3 regions of the Pseudomonas sp. Teo4 genome follow, and region 2 is predicted to be linked to each of the others. Evidence: riboswitches for the same ligand, from Rfam matches in the RefSeq annotation. Region 2 holds a riboswitch; each other region holds the start of a gene.
The links. A riboswitch is a leader RNA that binds a small molecule or an ion and turns the genes downstream of it on or off. The one in region 2 is predicted to bind cobalamin.
Positions count from the first base shown of each region.

Region 1: linked by a shared signal. The riboswitch ahead of PspTeo4_RS05210 (ABC transporter substrate-binding protein) and the one ahead of cobW (cobalamin biosynthesis protein CobW) in region 2 are both predicted to bind cobalamin.
Region 3: linked by a shared signal. The riboswitch ahead of PspTeo4_RS03780 (TonB-dependent receptor) and the one ahead of cobW (cobalamin biosynthesis protein CobW) in region 2 are both predicted to bind cobalamin.

Region 1 is NZ_JAXCIL010000001.1:1,087,172-1,093,908, forward strand. Features, by position in the region: gene PspTeo4_RS05185 (GNAT family N-acetyltransferase) at 305-805, shown strand; gene PspTeo4_RS05190 (hypothetical protein) at 914-1,213, shown strand; gene PspTeo4_RS05195 (OprD family porin) at 1,266-2,603, opposite strand; gene PspTeo4_RS05200 (ABC transporter ATP-binding protein) at 2,704-3,492, opposite strand; gene PspTeo4_RS05205 (FecCD family ABC transporter permease) at 3,489-4,505, opposite strand; gene PspTeo4_RS05210 (ABC transporter substrate-binding protein) at 4,505-5,512, opposite strand; cobalamin riboswitch at 5,629-5,828, opposite strand; gene PspTeo4_RS05215 (DUF1624 domain-containing protein) at 5,858-6,737, opposite strand, start outside.
Region 2 is NZ_JAXCIL010000001.1:2,169,894-2,176,630, reverse strand. Features, by position in the region: gene PspTeo4_RS09915 (IS481 family transposase) at 1-650, opposite strand, end outside; cobalamin riboswitch at 1,021-1,229, shown strand; gene cobW (cobalamin biosynthesis protein CobW) at 1,326-2,393, shown strand; gene cobN (cobaltochelatase subunit CobN) at 2,397-6,158, shown strand; gene PspTeo4_RS09900 (ATP-binding protein) at 6,160-6,737, shown strand, end outside.
Region 3 is NZ_JAXCIL010000001.1:761,173-767,909, forward strand. Features, by position in the region: gene PspTeo4_RS03765 (hydantoinase/oxoprolinase family protein) at 1-57, opposite strand, end outside; gene PspTeo4_RS03770 (hydantoinase B/oxoprolinase family protein) at 71-1,816, opposite strand; gene PspTeo4_RS03775 (PA4780 family RIO1-like protein kinase) at 2,164-3,057, shown strand; gene PspTeo4_RS03780 (TonB-dependent receptor) at 3,089-5,209, opposite strand; cobalamin riboswitch at 5,318-5,524, opposite strand; gene PspTeo4_RS03785 (N-acetyltransferase) at 5,575-6,144, opposite strand; gene PspTeo4_RS03790 (carboxymuconolactone decarboxylase family protein) at 6,223-6,567, opposite strand; gene lpxO (lipid A hydroxylase LpxO) at 6,722-6,737, opposite strand, start outside.

The DNA.
Region 1 (6,737 bases), 1.1 Mb from region 2:
TGCCCGTCACCTCCCTCCGCAAAACCTCCACTCGGCCTCCTGACGTCGCAATTCGCTGTGTCTGAACTAACGCGCACCTAGAAGCAAAAGCAGAGCAAAGAACAAACAGCAAACAGCAAACAGCAAACAGCAAACAGCAAACAGCAAACAGCAAACAGCAAACAGCAAACAGCAAACAGCAAACAGCAAGTGTCGACGACGATAGCTGATGGGGCTGCATTACGGCCCATCGCAGACAAGCCTTGTGCCGCTGGCCACACTCAAGTACAACCCTGGTCGCCCCAGCCATTGCCACCTGCTGCCCATGCCAGATTGGACCCTCCACACCCCCAGCCACGACGCCATCGCCGAAGTCGTCACCTTCGTCGACGCCGCACGCCGCGAGCTGTTTCCCATGCTCGCCAACGCGCCCTTGCCAAACGACCTTGCCCGCTTCGCTGAAACCTACCTGGAGGGCGCGGGGCACTTTCTCGTGGCCCGCGACGGGGGCCGGCTAGTCGCCGCCATTGGCTACCTGCCGTACGACCATCGCTTTCCCCAGCTCGACTACCAAGGCGTTCGCGTGGTCGAGGTGGTACGCCTGTTCGTGCTTCCCGAGTATCGCCGGCATGGGCTGGCTCGAACCTTGTTCTCGGCTCTGCGCGAGCAGGCCATGAACGCAGGTGTTGAATGCCTGTACCTGCACACCCATCCCTTCCTGCCCGGCGCGATCGCATTCTGGGAGCGGCAAGGTTTCACGGTGGTCGATGTCGAGGATGACCCTGTGTGGCACACCACCCATATGCAGCAATGGCAAGGTGCCTAGGAAAGCGCCTACATAGGCTGCCTGGTTAGGGCCATCACGTTCATTTCAATCCTGCGCTGCATTCCTTACCTTCCCGTCCCGTATCAACAAGACGAGGGAGCAACGTCCATGGCACACATGGCCCTTTACAAACTCAATCTGCTGGATCAATTCGAAAACCGTAGGGACGCCTGGACCTTCGCAGATTTCGAGAAAAGCTTGGTGGACGCATGGCGTGGGGTGGTACGCCAGGATGCCAAAAGCATCATCAACGCCGCGCACCAGGAAAAAAAATGGCCGAAGACGGTAAAGCGCTACCTGCTGACGAATTACAAGGCATTTGGCAATGTCAGTTCGGAGTTCGACAAGACGTTTGCCGATGTCGTGGCATCGATGAGCCCGCAGGAGAGGGCTACCTGGGGTCTATAGGCCGTTAGCTGAAAGGTGGTGGGCGCCGTTTGGCCCCGCCATCGAGGCAGGATCAGAACCCACCCGCCAACGGCCACTCCACCGCCAACCGTATCTGGTCCCCATCCAATTCCGCCTGGGCCGTGTTGCCCCGATGCACGTTATGCCGCAGGGAAAACGCAGTGCCCTTGGCCTTGCCACTCTGCACCACATACCGCGCTTCCAGGTCTCGCTCCCAGTGCTTGCCACCTTTGCCGTAGCCCAGGTAGGCATACCCGCCATTGGGGTCCACATGCGACCCGTCGATATCGAACCCGCGCACGTACAGCGCCGTCAGGTTCAAGCCAGGCACCCCGTAAGCGCCCATGTTCAGGTCGTACCGCGCCTGCCATGACTTTTCGTTGGGGGCATTGAAGTCGGACATCTGCACCGCGTTGGCAATGAAAATCGCCCCACGGGTGACGTAGTCGAACGGCGTGTTGCCGTCTACCTGTTGCCAGCCCAGGCTGAAACTGTGCGGGCCCTGGCTGTAGCGCGAGACCAGGCTCCAGGTGGTGTTGTCGATGTGCCCGGACAGCGCCTTGCCGGTGTCGGTGGTGCGATACAGGTTGAGGTCCAGGCTCAGGCTGCGGCGGTCGTCCAGGGCCTGGGTGAGGGTGCTGCCCAGATAGTGCTGGTTCCAAGTGTCTTCATAACGTGAGGTGTACAAGCTACCGCTGAACGCGGTGCCAGGGTTCCACACCACGCCGGCGAGGTCGAAGCTGTTGCCCTGGCGAGCATTGGAGTAGTTGACCACGAAGCCCTGGTCGTGGCTCGACGCGTTGCGGTCGGTGCTCTCGTTGAAATGGCCAGCCACCAGCTTGAGCGTGGCGAATTCGTTGCTGGTGAGGAAGAAGCCAGTGGCTGTTTCAGGCAGCAAGCGGCTGTCGGAAGAGCTGAACACTGGGGTCTTCACCCGCTGTTCGCCATAGGACAGCACCGTGTTGGAAACGCGCAGCTTGAGCGCAGCGCCCCCCCGGCTGTACTCGTTTTTCGGGTGGCCATCGTTGTCCACGCCAAGCAGGCGTGCCTTGCCGGCGCGTCCACCGCCACTGTCCAGTTGCACACCAAGATAGGCGTGCGCATCGACACCCACGCCGACCAGGCCTTGGCTAAAGCCGGAGGTGAACGTGCCCATCAGTCCGTAGGCCCATTCCTCGGCAAGCCCGTTGCGCTCGTCGCGAGGTTTGTAGGCATTGCGGGCGCTGCCGTTGCGGCCGCCATGCTTGTAGTCGCGTTGATCGTAGACCGTGCGGTTGAGCAGGTTCCAGGTGCTGTCCTCGATGAACCCGTTGCTCTGCGACTGCGCGGAATCGGCCACCGCGAAGGGGGCAAGGCCCAGCACTAGCGGGGCCAGCAGGAGGCGGTTCATCGTGTGGCCTCCGGCTTGTGCATCTGCGCCGCAAAGCGGTGTTGGGCGCTGGCGAGCAGCAGGGTGAGAGGGCGCAACGGCATGGTAGGAACTTCCTGGTTCAGGGGGCGCGCAAACGCAGGATGCGCGCGCCGTCGAAGGGGTCGGTGAGGTAATGGGCCTGTACACCGAAGGTGGTCAGCAGGCGCTCCGGGGTCAGCACGTCCAGCGGTTTGCCGAGGGCGACCAGGCGGCCTTTATCCAGCACGGCGACACGGTCGCAGGTGAGTGCCTGGTTAAGGTCGTGCAGGGCGATCAGGGTGGTGATCGGCAGGGCCTGAACCTGGCGCAGCAAGCTCAGTTGGTGCTGGATATCCAGGTGGTTGGTCGGCTCGTCGAGCAGCAGTACCTGTGGGCGTTGGGCCAGGGCGCGGGCGATGTGCACCCGCTGGCGCTCGCCACCGGACAGCGAACCCCAGATGCGCGTGCGCAGGTGTTCGGCGTCGAGGTCGGCCAGGGCCTGTTCGACGATGGCCCGGTCGGTGCCGGAGAACGGGGCCAGGGCCGACAACCAGGGGGTGCGCCCCAGGGCCACGGCGTCGAACACGCTGATGGCGTCGAGGGTGTCGGCCTGCTGTTCGACCAGCGCCAGGGCCTGGGCGATACGCCGCCGCGGAAGACGGGCCAGGGGTTCGCCGAGCAAGTGGACACTGCCGCTGGCCGGTGCGCGCAGCCCGGCCAGCACCTTGAGCAAAGACGACTTGCCGGAGCCATTGGGGCCGACGATACCCAGCGTTTCGCCGCTGACCAGCGTCAGGTTTATCTCGCTCAGCACGCGGTTGCCCGCAAGTCGAAGCTCCAGCCCCTGGCAGGCGAGGGGCGAGATTTGCAGTTGGCTCATGAGGGTCATGGGCGCCCCCGTCGGCTGACCAGAATCAGGGCGAACACGGGCGCGCCGATCAGTGCGGTGACCACGCCCACTGGAATCACCTGGCCAGGGATCAACGTGCGCGAAAGCACATCGGCGGCAATCAGAAACAGCGCGCCGCCCAGGGCGCTGGCTGGCAGCAGTTGGCTATGGCCGGGGCCGAGCAGCAAGCGCAGGGCGTGGGGAATCACCAGCCCGACGAAACCGATGGCACCGACGATGGACACCATCACCGCTGTCACCAATGCGGCGCAGCTGATCAGCAGCAACTGCGTGCGACGCACCGCGATGCCCAGTGACGCCGCCGAGTCGACGCCGAAGGTGAAGGCGTCCAGCGTACGCCGGTGCCACAGGCATACCACCAGTCCGAACAGCGCCACCGGCACCGCCAGCCATACCGATGGCCAGCGCACGCCACTGAGGTTGCCCAGCAGCCAGAACAGGATGCCGCGTGCCTGCTCGGCGGTGGCTGACTTGGTAATCAGGAAGGCGGTAAGGGCATTGAACAGCTGCGAACCGGCAATGCCCGCCAGAATCACCTGGGCGTTGTTGCCACTGGGGCCGCTGGCGCGGGCCAGCACCAGCACCAGCGCGAAGGCGGCGAGCGCACCCAGGAAGGCCCCCGCCGACATGCTCAGCGCCATGCCGCCAAGGCCCAGCAGCCCCACCAGCACCGCGCCGGTCGAGGCACCCGCCGACAGCCCAAGCAGGTACGGCTCGGCCAGTGGGTTGCGCAGCAATGCCTGCAGAATCACCCCACAGGTCGCCAGCCCGGCGCCACAGGCGGCCGCCACCAGGGTGCGAGTGAGGCGGTAGTTCCAGACGATGCCAGCATCGATTGGGTCGACCGGGTAACCGGCTTGCCACAAGTGGTTGGCCAGCACCTGATAAACCACACGGGGGGACAGATTGGCTTCACCGATGGCGGTACCCGCCAGAAGGGCGGCAAGCAGGGCGGCCAGAGCCACGATGCTCAAGGGCAACAAACGCTTCATCACTGTGCTGCTTTACCGCTGGCGAAGGCTGCGGACAAAGTCTGCAGGCCCCGGAACAGGCGAATGCCGGCCTGCATGGCATCGGCGTCGAGGATGATGATGCGGTTGTTCTTCACCGCGTCCATGTTGCGGGTCACCGGGTCGCTGTGCAGGAAGTCGAGTTTTTTCTGGTAGTCGTCGGCCGGGAAGCGGCGGCGGTCCATGCGGGCGATGATCAGCCAGGTCGGGTTGGCCTTGGCCAGGGTCTCCCAGCCCAGGGTTGGCCATTCCTCGTTGGACTCGACCACATTGCGCACGCCGAGGGTGCGTAGCATGAAGTCGGCCACACCCTGGCGACCGGCCACGTAAGGGTCAATCTGAAGGTCGGCGCTGGAGAACCAGAACAGCGCGTTGGTGTTGGACAGGTCCTTGCCAGCAAGTTGTTGCCTGGCGCTGTCCAGGCGTGCCTTGAGGTCGGCGTTCAATGCAGCACCACGGTCCTGCACGTCGAAGATTTCGGCCAGCTGGCTGACGCTCTTGTAGATGCTCTGGACCTGGAACGCCTGCAGGCGGGTACCGTCGGCGCCGACCAGGTTGTCCTTGCCTTCGCAGTCCGAAGGCAGCAGGTAGGTGGGAATCTGCAGCTCAGCGAACTGCTCGCGGGTGCCCACGACGCCCTGGGCGCCAACCATCCATTCGAACTGCACCGCCACCAGTTGCGGGCGCTTGCCTACCACCGCTTCGAAGCTGGGCTCATTGTCGGCCAGGCGCTCGACCTTGTCGTTCACCGCCTTGTACTCGGGCAGCACGTTGTTGAACCACAGCGAAGTCCCGGCCACTTTGTCACCCAACCCCAGGGCATAGAGAATCTCGGTACCCGCCTGGCCGATGGTGACGGCGCGCTCGGGGGCCTGGGTGAAGGTCTGCGGCATGCCACAGTTGTCGATGGTGAGCGGGTAGTGGGTGGCGGCCTGGGCCAGGCCAGTAAGGCTCAGGCCTGCGAACAGGATGGCGAAGCGCAGCAGCATGGTCGGGCGATCTCCTATCGGTCGGTTCACGGCATGAACGCACGGACAGGCATCGCCAAGCCCCTTGCGCACGGCGCGGGGCAGCACCCTGAAACGGGTGGAGATGGCCATCCCGGACACCCCGCCGGTGGGCCGGCAGGTCTCCTGACTGGTGCGTCCTGGCCCAGCTCCGGCCTTCCCGGGTCGGCAGACCCAGTGGCGTGGTTGGAGCGGGCTCGGCACCTACAGTTGCGGGGGCAGTTCCGTTTGGCCTGTGCAGACAGGCCCGGGATTCCCTATTAATTCCGTGGTGGAAACCGGCGGGCCGCATGGTAGACCATTCGGCCGCCGGGTGAAAACGTCATTTCAGAAGTACTTAAGCCAGCTGATGTCTCGGCGGCGCGCCTTCAGCCGGCCGAACGCACGCACCGGCAGGTACAGCGCCACCGCCAGCAGCACGGCCACCAGCCACACTGCACCAATGCCGTCGAAGCCGAAATAGTCGCCATGGTTCAAGCCGAACAGGGCAACGCAGGCCAGGTACAGCAGCTTCAGCACATATAGATGCAACAGGTAGAAGAACATGGGGGCTGCGCCGAACACGGCCAGGGCAGTAATCCAGCGCGCTTGGCCGGCGCGTTCGAAGGTGCGCAATAGCAGCAGGCCGCAGCCTAGGGTCAGCGCCAGGAACAGCAGCGAAGGCGGGTACTTGGTGATGTTGAAGAAGCTCATCAAGGTTTGGCTCAGGGTCGGATAGCCGCTCCAGGGCGCCTCGCCGTAACCGTTGAGCATGCGCAGCACGACAAAGCCCAGCAGGACGAACACGCCGGTCATCAACAGGCGGTGCTGGCGTTGCCCAGCCTCGCTGGCGCGGGCGAACCATGGGCCGATGCCATAGCCCAGGGCGATCACCCCGATCCATGGCAGCACCGGGTACGACGTGCGCAGGCGCAGGCTGTCGGAGAACTCAAGCCAGCCACGGTCATGCAGGATGGCCCACGGCACATGCAGGGCCGACTCCGGGCCAAAGTGCAGGCCATCGAGCAAGTTGTGGCCGGCCACCAGGGCCGCACCCAGGGCAAGCAGGGCAGGGCGTGGCAGCCACACCAACAGCGACAGCGCAATCATGCTGACGCCGATGGCCCAGATCACCTGCAGGTAGATCACGGTGGGCGGGAACTGGAAGGTCCAGGCGAAGTTCACCAGGGTGAACTCCAGCGCCACCAGGAACAGACCGCGCTTGAAC
Region 2 (6,737 bases):
CTTAGCTCTGTGACCTCTCCAGGATTGCGCGGTGAGCCCCACGGTGCACCGTTATCGACGTTGATTCGCGCCGGCAAACCATAGTGCTGGAAGACTTCCACCATCTTCTCCTTGACCGTCGCACCCCGTTCGCTGTCACAGGCCTGTATGGCCAGGCTGAAGCGAGAATGGTCATCCAGCACGGTCAAAGGATGGCATCGGCCTTGTTGCGTCGGGAAATGTCCTTTGAAGTCCATCTGCCATAGATCATTAGGAGCATCATGCTCAAACCTCAGCATGGCCTCACGCGTCGTTTGAGCAGGCAGAATCAGGCCATGGCGGCGGAGGATATTGGTAACGGTGCTGGGCGCGACACGGTTGTGCAGCAGGTTACTGATCGTGCGTCCTCCCCATGCCGGATGTTCTTGCCGAAGCGCTATGACTTCTGCCTCCAAGGCGGCTTCAGTCAGTTTCGGACTATTGAAGGGGCGTCGGGACTTCTCCTGAAGGCCTGACCGGCCTTGAGCCTCATAGCGCTCGAGCCATTTGTAGGCGGTTTGAGGGCTGATACCGAATAGCCGGCACAGTTGGCGTTTGTTGCTGCCGGGTTGCCGCGCCAGGGCAATAAACTCTTCTTTCAGGCTCATGGCATCTCTCGTATTCCAGGGCATGATGGCAATCCGGCAAAGTGAGCTCGCCGGAAAGTGTCAACCATGTCCCCGTACACGTGTCCACCATGTGTCCGGTCTATACATCTTGGCCAAAGGAACCAAAGCCGCTGGCTCCTACATCCGGCCCCTACGCTACGCTCCGGGGTCCCCTCGCTCCGGTCTTGCTCCCGGAAGGACCGCGCTGTACGGCCCATCCTGGGCCGCAGCGCTTGACGGGCATCCATGCCCGTCACCTTCCTTCGCAAGACCTCCGCTCGGCCTCCTGACGTCGCAATCTGCTGCGTCTGAACTACCGCGCACTAAAAGCAAGAGCCGAGCAACACCAACAGCAAGCGATCATGCGAACAGTTGACCACCCGCCACCCCACGCGTAGCCTTGCCGCTTCGAGGTTCTTCGGCCCGGCCGAAGCTAAGACGGGAACGCGGTACAAGCCGCGGCTGCCCCCGCAACTGTAAGCACCGACAACGGATCGACACAGCCACTGCGCCCGCGCGGGAAGGCGTCATCCCACCAGCCCCTTCGTAGCGGGGGGCGAAACGGTGCAAGCCAGGAGACCTGCCTCGAACGATTTCGACTTTCAACCGGGCGGGGTGATCCGGTGGCGAACAAGCCCGGCATGCCTTGCCCGTGGCTGTCGTCCCGCATGCCCGCCATCCTGCCAAGGGCATTGCGACATGAAAACACTGGCCAAGCTCCCCGTCACCATCGTCACCGGCTTCCTCGGCTCGGGCAAGACCACCTTGCTCCGGCACATGCTCGACAACGCCCAAGGCCGCCGTATCGCGGTAATCGTCAACGAATTCGGCGAACTGGGCATCGACGGCGAGATCCTCAAGCAATGCAGCATCGGCTGCACCGAGGAAGAAGCCAGCGGTCGAGTCTACGAGCTGGCCAATGGCTGCCTGTGCTGCACTGTGCAGGAAGAGTTCTTCCCGGTCATGCGCGAGCTGGTGGCCCGCCGTGGTGACCTCGACCACATCCTCATCGAAACCAGCGGCCTGGCCCTGCCCAAGCCCCTGGTGCAGGCCTTCCAATGGCCGGAAATCCGCAATGCATGCACCGTGGACGCCGTCATCACCGTGGTCGACAGCCCGGCGGTGGCCGCCGGCACCTTCGCCGCCTACCCGGACCAGGTGGACGCCCAGCGTAAGCTCGACCCTAACCTGGACCACGAATCGCCGCTGCACGAGCTGTTCGCCGACCAACTGGCCAGTGCCGACCTGGTGGTGTTGAACAAGGCCGACCTGATCGACGCCGAAGGCCTGGCCAAGGTCCGGGCGGAAGTCGCCGAAGAGCTGCCGCCAGCGGTCAAGGTGATCGAGGCCAGCAGCGGTCGACTGCCGTTGGAAGTGCTGTTGGGCGTGGGCGCCGAGTCCGAGGCGCACATTGACGGCCGTCGTACTCACCACGATTCGCACCACGAAGGTGATGACCATGACGATCATGACCACGACGCCTTCGACTCGATCTCCATCGACCTGCCTGAAGCCGACGAGAGCCTGCTGCTCGATGCCCTGACCCAGTTGGTGGTCGAATTCGGCATTCTGCGCGCCAAGGGCTTCGCGGCCATTCCGGGCAAACCGATGCGCCTGCTGGTGCAGGGCGTGGGCACCCGTTTCGACAAACACTTCGACCGCGCCTGGCGCGCCGACGAGCCGCGCATCACCCGCCTGGTGCTGATCGGCCAGGACCTGGACGCCACCGAGTTGGAAGCGCGCCTGCGCAAGGCCCTGGGCGCCTGACCCATGCACCTGCTGCGGACCCAGCCCGGCGGCTTCGTGCCGGACGACAGCATCGCCGATCTCGGCCAGACCCCCGCCGACCTGGTGATTCTCTGCAGCGGCGACTCACACCTGGCGTTGCTCGCCGAAACCGCCGAGCAACTGCCGCCGGGCTTCCCCAGCGTGCGCCTGGCCAACCCGATGCAGGTGCAGAACCATGCCTCGGTCGACCTGTACGTCGACCAGGTGTTGCGTCATGCCAAGGTGATACTGGTTTCATTGCATGGCGGCGTCGGCTATTGGCGCTACGGTGTCGAGCAGCTGGTCGAGCTGGCGGCGCGTGGCGTGCAGCTGATACTGGTGCCCGGGGATGACCGTCCCGACCCGGAACTCACCGGGTTGGGCACGGTGACCACCGAGCAGGCCGAACGCCTCTGGCATTACCTGCGTCAGGGCGGCAAGGCCAACGCCATCAACCTGTTCAACTGCATCGCCAGTCAGTGGTTGGGCTGCGATTGCGCCTGGGACGAGCCGCAGCCACTGCCCAGGACCGCGGTCTATCACCCGACCAAGGCCAGCGCCTCGCTGGAAGACTGGTACAGCCAGTGGCACCCGGAGCATCCGGTGGCACCGCTGCTGTTCTACCGCTCGCACCTGCAAGCGGCCAACACCGCGTTCATCGACGTGTTCTGCGAGCGCTTGCAGTCGGCCGGGCTCAATCCGTTGCCGATTGCGGTAGCCAGCCTCAAGGAAAGTGCCTGCCTGGAGCAGGTCGAAGCCTGGCTGGACGAAGTGGGCGCCGAAGTGCTGATCAACACCACGGGGTTCGCCCTGTCCAGCCCGGAGCGCCCCAACCTGCGGCCGTTCCGGCGTGATATTCCGGTGTTGCAGGCCATCTGCGCCCAGGATAACCAGCCCGGCTGGGAGGCGAGCGAGCAGGGCCTGGGCGCCCGCGACCTGGCCATGCATATCGCCTTGCCCGAGTTGGATGGGCGCATCATCACTCGGCCAGTGAGTTTCAAGGACCTGGCCTGGCGCAGCGAGCGCAGCCAGGCGGATGTGGTCTGTTACCGGGCCCATCCCGAGCGCATGGACTTCGTCGCCGAGCTGGCGCGGCACTGGGTGGAGCTGGCGCGCCTGCCGAACGGGCAGAAACGCGTGGCCCTGGTGTTGGCCAACTACCCGACCCGTGACGGGCGCATCGGCAATGGCGTCGGCCTGGATACACCGGCAGCGGCATTGAATATCCTCAAGGCCCTGCAGGCCGAGGGGTATCCATCGGCCGACCTGCCTGACAGTGGCACACAGTTGATTCAGCAGTTGTTGGGCGGAGTGACGAACGACCTCGACCATCTGGACCTGCGACCTTGCGCCCAGAGTCTGAGCCTCGCGGATTACCAGGCGGCATTCGAGCGCCTGCCGGACGCCAACCGCCAGGCCGTGCTTGAGCGTTGGGGGCCGCCCGAGCAGGACCCGATGTTCCGCAACGGCCGCTTGATGGTCGCCGGTCTGCGCTTTGGCCTGACCTTCGTCGGTATCCAGCCCGCCCGTGGCTATCAGGTCGACCCCAGCGCCGTGTACCACGACCCCGACCTGGTGCCGCCGCACGGCTACCTGGCGTTCTATTTCTGGCTGCGTCATGCCTACGCCGCAGACGCGGTGATCCATGTCGGCAAACACGGCAACCTCGAGTGGTTGCCCGGCAAGGGCGTCGGCCTGTCTGCTCAGTGCTGGCCCGACGCGTTGCTGGGGCCGCTGCCGAACATCTACCCGTTCATCGTCAATGACCCGGGCGAGGGCGCCCAGGCCAAGCGCCGGACCCAGGCGGTGATCATCGACCATCTGATGCCGCCGCTGACGCGCGCCGAAACCTACGGCCCACTACGTCACCTGGAGCAGCTGGCCGACGAATACTACGAGGCGCAACTGCTCGACCCACGGCGTGCCCGCGAGCTGCAGCGCGACATTCTCGAGCTGGTCAAGGTCAACCACATCGACCGCGAGCTGCAGCTCGAAGGCCAGTTGGACGACGCGGCGGTATGGCTGCCACGCCTGGACACCTACCTGTGCGACCTCAAGGAATCGCAGATCCGTGATGGCTTGCATGTGTTCGGCCAGTCACCTGAGGGCCGGCTACGCCTCGATACCTTGCTGGCATTGCTGCGGGTGGAGCGTGGCGATGGGCGTGGTGGCAACGCCAGCCTGCCGCGCGCGCTGGCCAAGGCGCTGGCGCTGGGCTTCGACCCGCTGGACTGCGAGCTTGGGCTTCCTTGGGATGGGCCGCGTCCCCAGTTGCTTCAGGCCGTCAGCAGTGGCGCGTGGCGCACTCACGGGGACACCCGCGAACGCATCGAACTGATGGCCCTGCAGGTGATCGAGCAAGCCCTGGCGGGCACTCTGCAGTTGCCTGAACATACCCAGTGGCAGGGTGTGCATGAGGTGGTGCAGGCGCTGCGTGATGAGGTCGCGCCGAATCTGGATGCTTGTGGCACATCGGAAATCAGCGGCCTGTTGGCAGCCCTGTCGGGGCGCTTCGTGCCTGCGGGGCCCAGTGGTGCACCCAGCCGTGGCCGTCTTGACGTGCTGCCCACCGGCCGCAATTTCTACACCGTGGATGTGCGCAACCTGCCCACGACCACGGCCTGGCGCCTGGGCTTCGCCTCGGCCAACCTGATTCTGGAGCGTCACCTTCAAGACCATGGCGACCACCTGCGCCAGTTGGGCCTGTCGGTCTGGGGCACGGCAACCATGCGCACCGGTGGCGATGACATCGCCCAGGCCATGGCGTTGATGGGCGTTCGGCCTGTGTGGGCGACCGGCAGCCAGCGGGTCGACGATTTCGAAATCCTGCCCCTGAGCCTGCTGGACCGCCCTCGGGTCGACGTCACATTGCGTGTTTCGGGCTTCTTCCGCGACGCCTTCGGTAACCTGATCCGTCTGTTCGATGCCGCCGTGCAGGCCGTGGCGGCACTGGATGAGCCCGACGACCTCAACCCCCTGGCGGCGCGGGTGCGCAGCGAGCGCGAAGCCCTGCTGGCGCAAGGCGTCTCGGCCGACCAGGCAGCCCGTGAAGCAGGCTGGCGAGTGTTCGGTGCCAAGCCTGGCGCTTACGGTGCCGGTGTGCAGAACGCCATCGATGGTCGCCTGTGGCACAGCCGCGAAGACCTGGCCGAGGTTTACCTCAATCACGGCGGCTATGCATACGGCAGTGCTGACCAGGGCACTCCCGCCCGTGCCCAGTTCGCCCAGCGCCTGAGCAAGGTGCAGGCGGTGCTGCAGAACCAGGACAACCACGAGCATGACCTGCTCGACTCCAACGATTACTACCAGTTCCAGGGTGGCATGCTGGCCGCCTCCGAGACTCTGGTCGGCACGACGGTGGCCAGTTATCACGGCGATCACAGCCAGGTCGATCGGCCCCGCATCCGCACCCTGAAGGAAGAGCTCAACCGGGTCATCCGTGCCCGTGCGCTCAACCCCAAGTGGATCGACGGCGTGAAGCGCCATGGCTACAAAGGCGCCTTCGAGATGGCGGCGACGGTGGACAACCTGTTCGCCTTCGACGCCACCACGCACCTGATCGATGACCATCATTACCAGTCACTGGCCGACGCCTACGTGCTCGACCCGGCGACCCGCGACTTCATGCGCGAGCACAACCCAGAGGCCCTGCGCGACTTGACCGAGCGCCTGCTGGAGGCTCAGCAGCGGGGCCTCTGGCAGGCCCCCGGTGACTATCGAGAGGCCCTCGAGGAGCAGTTGCTCGACGGCGAGGAACAGGCTTGAAATGAGTGAACCCGTGCAATTTCCCCTGGCGGCCGTGGTGGGCGCCGATGACCTGAAGCTGGCGTTGTGCCTGACCGCCATCGACCCGAAGATTGGCGGTGTGCTGATCGAAGGACCGCGCGGCATGGCCAAGAGTACGCTGGCGCGTGGCTTGGCAGACCTGTTGGGCGAGGGGCCGTTCGTCACCTTGCCGTTGGGCGCCAGTGAAGAACGGCTGGTCGGCACGCTCGACCTGGATGCCGCGCTGGGGCAGGGTAAAGCGCAATTCTCCCCAGGGGTGCTGGCCCAGGCCGACGGCGGCGTGCTGTACGTCGATGAGGTCAACCTGCTGCCCGATACCCTGGTGGACCTGTTGCTCGATGTGGCCGCCAGCGGCACCAACCGAATAGAACGTGACGGTATCTCCCATCGCCACAGTGCACGGTTCGTGCTGATTGGCACGATGAACCCGGAAGAAGGAGAGTTGCGCCCGCAACTGCTCGATCGCTTTGGCCTGAACGTGGCCCTGGAAGGGGTACCGGCACCGGAGGCGCGCCAGCACATCATTCGCCGCCGCCTGGCCTTCGACAGCGACCCTCA
Region 3 (6,737 bases), 1.4 Mb from region 2:
GATGAAGTCGGTGAAGGTGCCGCCGGCGTCGATGCCCAGGCGATATTGGTTGCGCATGTCGAATCTCCGGTCAGAGCAGGCCGCGGGCAGTGCGGGTGGCGGTTTCGTCGAGATGGCCATCGGCCGTCAGGATCACGCGGTACTCAAGGGCAGCGCCCTCGGGGGAAACCAGGCCGTTGCGCACGTCTTGCAGCACGGCGGCGACCGGGCGGCGCAGCGGGTCGCCGTAGCCTCCGCCACCGGGGTTGATGTTGATGATGCGTTCACCAGGCGCGACGGTGAGCATGGGGTTCTGGGTGTAATGGTCTTCCTGGCCGTCGGCGTGTCGATGGATCAGCCGGCCGAGCTTGGGTTCGAGCAGTGCGTTGCGTGCCCCGGCGGCGCCAGCGGTGGGCAATTGGCGGCCTTCGCCGAAGCCGACCACGGTCATCGCGTGAGCCAGCGGTTCGATTTCCAGGCGGGTGCCGGAACCGCCGCGGAATTCACCGGCACCGCCGCTGTCGGCCATCAGGCTGTAGCGGTGGATGAGCACCGGGTAGGCGTGTTCCAGCAGTTCGATGTCGCCGCTCATCAGGGCGCCGAAGCAGCACAGCGGGCCGCAGGCGTGCCAGCCGTCCATCACCTTGTTGGCGCCGGCGCCGGAAATGATCGAGGCCAGCACCATGGTGACGTACTCGCTGTTGCCGTTGCGTGGGTCGACACCGGCGATGTTGATGCCGCTGGTGTGCCCCCAGGAAGCCGTCACGCGCGCTGGCGACGCTTGTTCCAGCGCGGTGCGCACGGCGTCGGCCAGGGTTTCCATCGGGGTGGTGGTGCAGTTGACGTGGGGGGCCGGCTCCTGGGCGTTGCACAGGGTGCCCTTGGCGCCGACGTCGACCGTCACGCAGCGGTACAGGCCTTCGTTGTAGGGCGGGGCGACCTGGGCGAACATCATCAGCCCCAGGTACACGCCGGAGACCGAGTTGCCCTCGTAGGAGTTGATGAAGTAGGGCACCTGGGGCGGGCTTTCGATGCGCACGTGCGCCTGGTCGCCGCGAATCTCCACATGGGCGGTGATGGCCAGTTCGCCCAGGCCGTGGCCTGAGTCTTCCAGCACTGCGGTGCCGCTGTAGTGGCCGTCCGGAACGTCGCGCAGCAGGGCGCGCATATGGCGGTCGGCCATGTTCTTCAGTTCGGCGATGCATGCGCGCACCTGCTCGACGCCGTACTTGTCCAGCAATTCCAGCAGGTGGCGTTCGCCGACCTTGCAGGCACCGTACTGCGCGTTGAGGTCGCCTTCCTGGTAGGGGCGGGCGCGCATGTTGGTGAGCATGAAGTTGATCACGTCTTCACGGCGCTTGCCCTTTTCCCACAATTTGACCGGTGGAATGCGCAGGCCTTCGGCGTAGATTTCCTTGGCATCGGGGTTGTAGCCGGCGGGTACCGGGCCGCCGATATCGGTCAGGTGGCCTTTGCAAACGGTCCAGAACACCAGTTCGCCCTGGTAGAACACCGGTTTGTACATGCAGCAGTCGAGGATGTGGCTGCCTTTGTAGGCCGGGTCGTTGTGGTAAAGCACGTCGCCTTCGGCGATGTCGTCGCCGAAGAATTCGGCCACGCACTTCATCGCGGGTATCAGCGAGCCCAGGTGAATCGGAATGTCCTGGCCTTGCAGGATCATTTCCGGGAGGTGGTCGAACAGCGAGTTGGAGTAGTCGTGGGCCAGGTTGAACACGCTGGAACGGCCGGTTTTTTCCAAGGTCAGGGTCATTTCGCGCTGGGCGGTTTCCAGCGCACCCCGGACAACCGCAAGGGTGATCGGGTCAACTGTCTTCATAGGTCACCAAGGTTTTCTTCTTGTGCTTTGGGTGGGGCCGCAGGGGTGGGCCCTGGGTGACAGGCTACGGCGGGAGGGGTGCGGCTGGCTTGTCGCTGGGTGTACCGGTTGTTGCGTTTTGGCGCACTGGCCCAGGTTGTGTGCACAAGCACCTGTCTTGTGTTGCCTGTACCGGCCTGATCGCCGGCAAGCCGGCTCCCACAGGGACTGGGCAGATCCTGAGATAACTTGTAGGAGCCGGCTTGCCGGCGATCAGGCCCGTGCAGACAACCGAGCAATACGCATCAGCCTGTGAGAGGATGTCCACCCCGGCCATCCGGCCAGCCAGGACCCAAGAACACAGCCTGATGAAGACGCCAAAACGAATCGAACCACTGATTGAAGACGGCTTGGTCGACGAAGTACTGCGGCCGTTGATGAGCGGCAAGGAAGCAGCCGTCTATGTGGTGCGCTGCGCAGGTCAGATCCGCTGCGCCAAGGTCTACAAAGAGGCCAACAAGCGCAGCTTCCGCCAGGCCGCCGAGTATCAGGAGGGCCGCAAGGTCCGTAACAGCCGCCAGGCCCGGGCCATGGCCAAAGGCTCGAAATATGGCCGCAAGGAAGCCGAGGACGCCTGGCAGAATGCCGAGGTGACGGCCTTGTTCCGTTTGGCCAACGCCGGTGTACGGGTGCCCAAACCCTACGACTTCCAGGATGGCGTGTTGTTGATGGAGCTGGTGACCGACGCCGACGGCGATGCCGCGCCTCGCTTGAACGACGTGCACCTGGAACCCGAAGAAGCCCGCGAGCACCATGCCTTCGTCATCCGCCAGATCGTCCTGATGCTGTGCGCAGGCCTGGTTCATGGCGACCTGTCGGAGTTCAACGTGCTGCTCGGCCCGCAAGGCCCGGTGATCATCGACCTGCCCCAGGCGGTGGATGCCGCCGCCAACAACCATGCCTTCAGTATGCTGCAGCGTGATGTGGCGAACATGGCCAGCTATTTCGGGCATTTCGCGCCTGAGCTCAAAAGCACCCGCTACGCCGAGGAAATGTGGGCGCTCTATGAGGCCGGTGAATTGCGCCCGGACAGCCCGTTGACCGGGCAGTTCGAGGACGATGAGCACGACGCCGACGTACAGGGCGTGCTGCGCGAGATCGATGCTGCACTGTTCGACGATGCCCGTCGCCGCGCGGCGCGGGCCGAAGCCGAGCACGGGCCGCTCAAGGCGGCGGAGCCGACGCCGCCGTGGATGCAGTAACGGCGCCGGCTTGGTGTCGCGGGACTACGGTTCAGAAGCTGTAGTCCAGCGTCGCGAAGTACGACCTGGGCGTGCCCATCAGCCATTGCTCGCCACTGTAGGCCGAGGCCACGTATTCACGGTCGAACAGGTTGTTCAACTGCAAGCCCAGGCGCACGTCCGGCAGCACCTGCCAGCTGAGGTTGGCGTCGACCACGGTATAGCCGGGCACGCGCTGGCTGTTGGCGCTGTCGGCGTAGCGCTGGTCGACGTAACGCAGGCCCAGCCCGGCGTCCACAGCCTGGCCGAAGCCCTTGCTCAGCCACAGGTTGGCGGTGCGTCGCGGCACGTTGGTCGGGCGATTGCCTGAGCGGTCCTGGGCCACGCCGCCCACCACTTCATCGAAGTCGTCGTATTTGGCGCGCACCACGGCGGCGTTGGCCGAGACCTGCCACTGGTGGGGCAGGGCCAGTTCTAGGCTGGCCTCCAGCCCGTCGGAGGTCTGTTGGCCGGCCTGTTGTTTCTCGTGGCTGACAGGGTCGTCCACCAGCAACTTCTTCTTGACGATGTGGTAGGCCGCCAGGGTCCACTCGCCACGGCCTTCCCAGAAGCGTTGCTTGAGGCCCAGTTCGGTCTGTTTCGACTCGGTCAGGTCATAGTGCATCTGCGTGGGGCTGAGGCTGACCAGGTCGTTGACCCCGTCTTCACTGGTGGAGTACTGCCCGTACAGCGACAGCCCATCGTTCACCGCGAACACCAGCCCGGCGCGCCAGTTGCCGCCTTGCAGGCTGTGGTCGCTGCGAGAGCCGTCGACCAGGTTGTCGCGGTCGATATGGTTCTGGTCGCGGCGTACACCGGTCACCAGCGAGAGGCGGTCGGTGAGCTGCAGGCGGTTCTCGGCGAACAGCGCGAAGGTGTGGGTGGTGGACAACGTCTGCGGGCGCAGCGGCGAGTTGCTGTGGAAGACGCCGGGCGCCGGGTGCCACGGGTCGATGTAGTCGCCGCCGACATCGTCGTAGGGCGAGTTGCTGTCGACGTTGAAGCGGACCTTGTTGTACTCGGCACCGACCAGGGTGGTGCTGGCCAGGCCGAACAAGGTGTGGTCCAGGGTGAAGGTCTGGCGGTCGCCGAGCTGCTCCTGGTTGTGCTTGATCTGCAGGTAGCTCTGGCGCAGCAGTTGGTCGCGGTCGGGGTCCCAGCTGTAGGCCTCGGCATTGCGCCAGTGGCGGCGGCTCTTGATGTAGTAGAGCTGGTTGCTGGCGCTGAGCTGGTCGCTGAGGGTCCAGTCGGTGGTGAAGCGGGTCCACTCGTCGTGGTAGCGCTGCACGTCGTTGTCGATGTTGTAGTTCTTCTTGCCCAGGCTGGAACGGTAATGGCCGTCGATCAGCGGTGTACCGAAGTAGTTGGCTGGCTCGGCGTCGCTGCGTTCGTGGGCCAGGGTGAAGCTCAGGTCGTCGCTGGCGTCGAAGCGCAGCGCGGCGCTCATGGCCAGGCTGCGTGAGTCGGTGCGGTCGACCCAGCCGTTGCCGGCCTGGCGGTTCAGGGTCACCCGGTTGCTGAGGCGGTCGCTGAGGCTGCCGCCGCTGTCCAGGCCCAGTTGCTGGCGGTCCCAGGAGCCGTAGCCCAGGCGCAGGTGGTTTTGCACTTCGCCACTGAACGGCTTCTTGGGGATCACGTTGACCACCGCGCCGGTTGCGCCTTCACCGTACAGCACCGAGGCGGGGCCGCGGATGATGTCGATGCGCTCGACCAGCCACGGGTCCACCGGGAAGGTCTGGGTGCCGGCACCGGTGTACAGGCGCGCGCCGTCGAACAGGGTCATCACCGAGCCGTGTCCGGTAAAGCCCCGGGCCGAAAGGCCGGTGCCGCCGTCGCCGGGGGTGCCGATGAAGCTGATGCCAGGCGAGCGGCTGACCGCGTCCTGCACGGTGAGGTTGTTGCGTTGCTCGATCTGCTGCGCGCTGATGCTGCTGGTGCTGACCGGGGTTTCCAGGGCGCTGAGGTTCAGGCGCGAGCCGGCCTCGGTCGGGGTGGCCAGGTTCACGCTGGTGTCGTCGTGAATGCCGGTGATGGCCGTGGAGGGCAGGGCCAGGCTTTGCTGTTGCTCGGCCAGGGCAGGAACAGTCGCGGCCAGGCAGGCCGTCAGGGTGTGAAGCTTGAAGATACGGGACATGTCGTTCCACTGCTGCAGGAATGAATGGATCCCGGTGGAAAACACGCAAAGGCGAACCACGCACGCAGGCGCGCACGCGGAAACCGGCCTGCGCCCGCCCACCGCGGGTTGCCAAGTGAAGCTTCAGGCCGGTCTCCGGGCTTGCGAGGGTCATGAAGCCTTCACCTTCCCATGCGTGTGCACAGTGGTATGTCGAAGGGTTCGCTCGCTTACCGTTGCGGGGGCAGCGCCGGACTTGTCGTGGACCACGACGCACCGGCTTCCCGTTTCACCCTGCGCGCGGCGGCGCAGGACACCTGAAACTGGCGCGCATCTGACCATCGAAACGGCTCTGCGTCAATGGATTGCGCGGTTTTGAGGGGACGTTATCGACCCCGGCGGCGCGATACCCGGGCTTCGATGTTCTTGCGCCCGATCAGCAGCGGCGGTTTTTCCACCACCGGCTCATCGGCCAGCCATTTGTACATCACCAGGCAGTCCACCAGCCCCAGCCGGGCATGGCGGTACGCCTTGGGCAGGCGGCCGACGGTCTCGAAACCAAGTTTCTGCCACAGCGCCACGGCCACTTCGTTGCTGGCCACCACCGAGTTGAACTGCAAGGCCAGAAAGCCCTCCTGGCGCGCCAGCTTCTGCGAGTGTTCGCACATCAGCCGGGCCACACCACGGCCGCGTGCGGCTTCGCAGACCATGTAGCCGCAGTTGCCCACATGGGCGCCGGGGCCGGCTGCGTTGGCCTTGAGGTAGTACGAGCCGAGCAGTTCGTCGTTTTCTTCCGCCACCCAAGTGCGCAGAGGCAGTTCCAGCCACAGCTTTTGGGCTTGCTCGTAGCTGAGCGTGGGGTCGAAGGCATAGGTTTCGCGGGCCTGGACGACGGCCTGGAAGGTGGGCCAGAAGCGCTCGAAGTCTTCAGGGGTCATGGGGCGAATGTGGATCATGCGGGTTCCTGCAAGGGCTGAGGTGCCCAGTCTGAGTAACGCGGCGCCGTCGTGCAAGGGCGGCGGCGCCGCTTGGGCTCAACCTTCGGCCTTGCCCACGGCGTCCATCACCCGTGCCGAGTAGACCAGGGCGGCACCGGCATTCATGGCAACGGCCACGCCCAGGGCTTCGGCGATTTCTTCACGGGTGGCACCGTGCTTGACGGCTTGTTGCGAGTGCACGGCGATGCAGCCGTCGCAGCGGGTGGTGACCGCCACGGCCAGGGAGATCAGCTCGCGGGTCTTGGCGTCCAGGTGGTTGGTCTTGGCGCCCGCACCGCTGGCCGTCATGTAGCCGGCCACGGTGTCGGGGGAGAGTTGCTTGAGATCGCCGATGCCGGCCATCAACTGCTTACGGTAGGCGTCCCAGTCCATCATGCTCATTGTCTTCACCTTGTTGAGGTTTGGGCAGGAGCTTTCAGGCTAGTCGAAGATGGGGAAACGAGTGACGGCCTCTTCGCGGGTAAACCCGCTCCCACAGACTGGACTCAGTGCTGCTCTGTGTGGGAGCGGGTTTACCCGCGAAAGGCCTCTGCCGTCAGATATAGATGAAC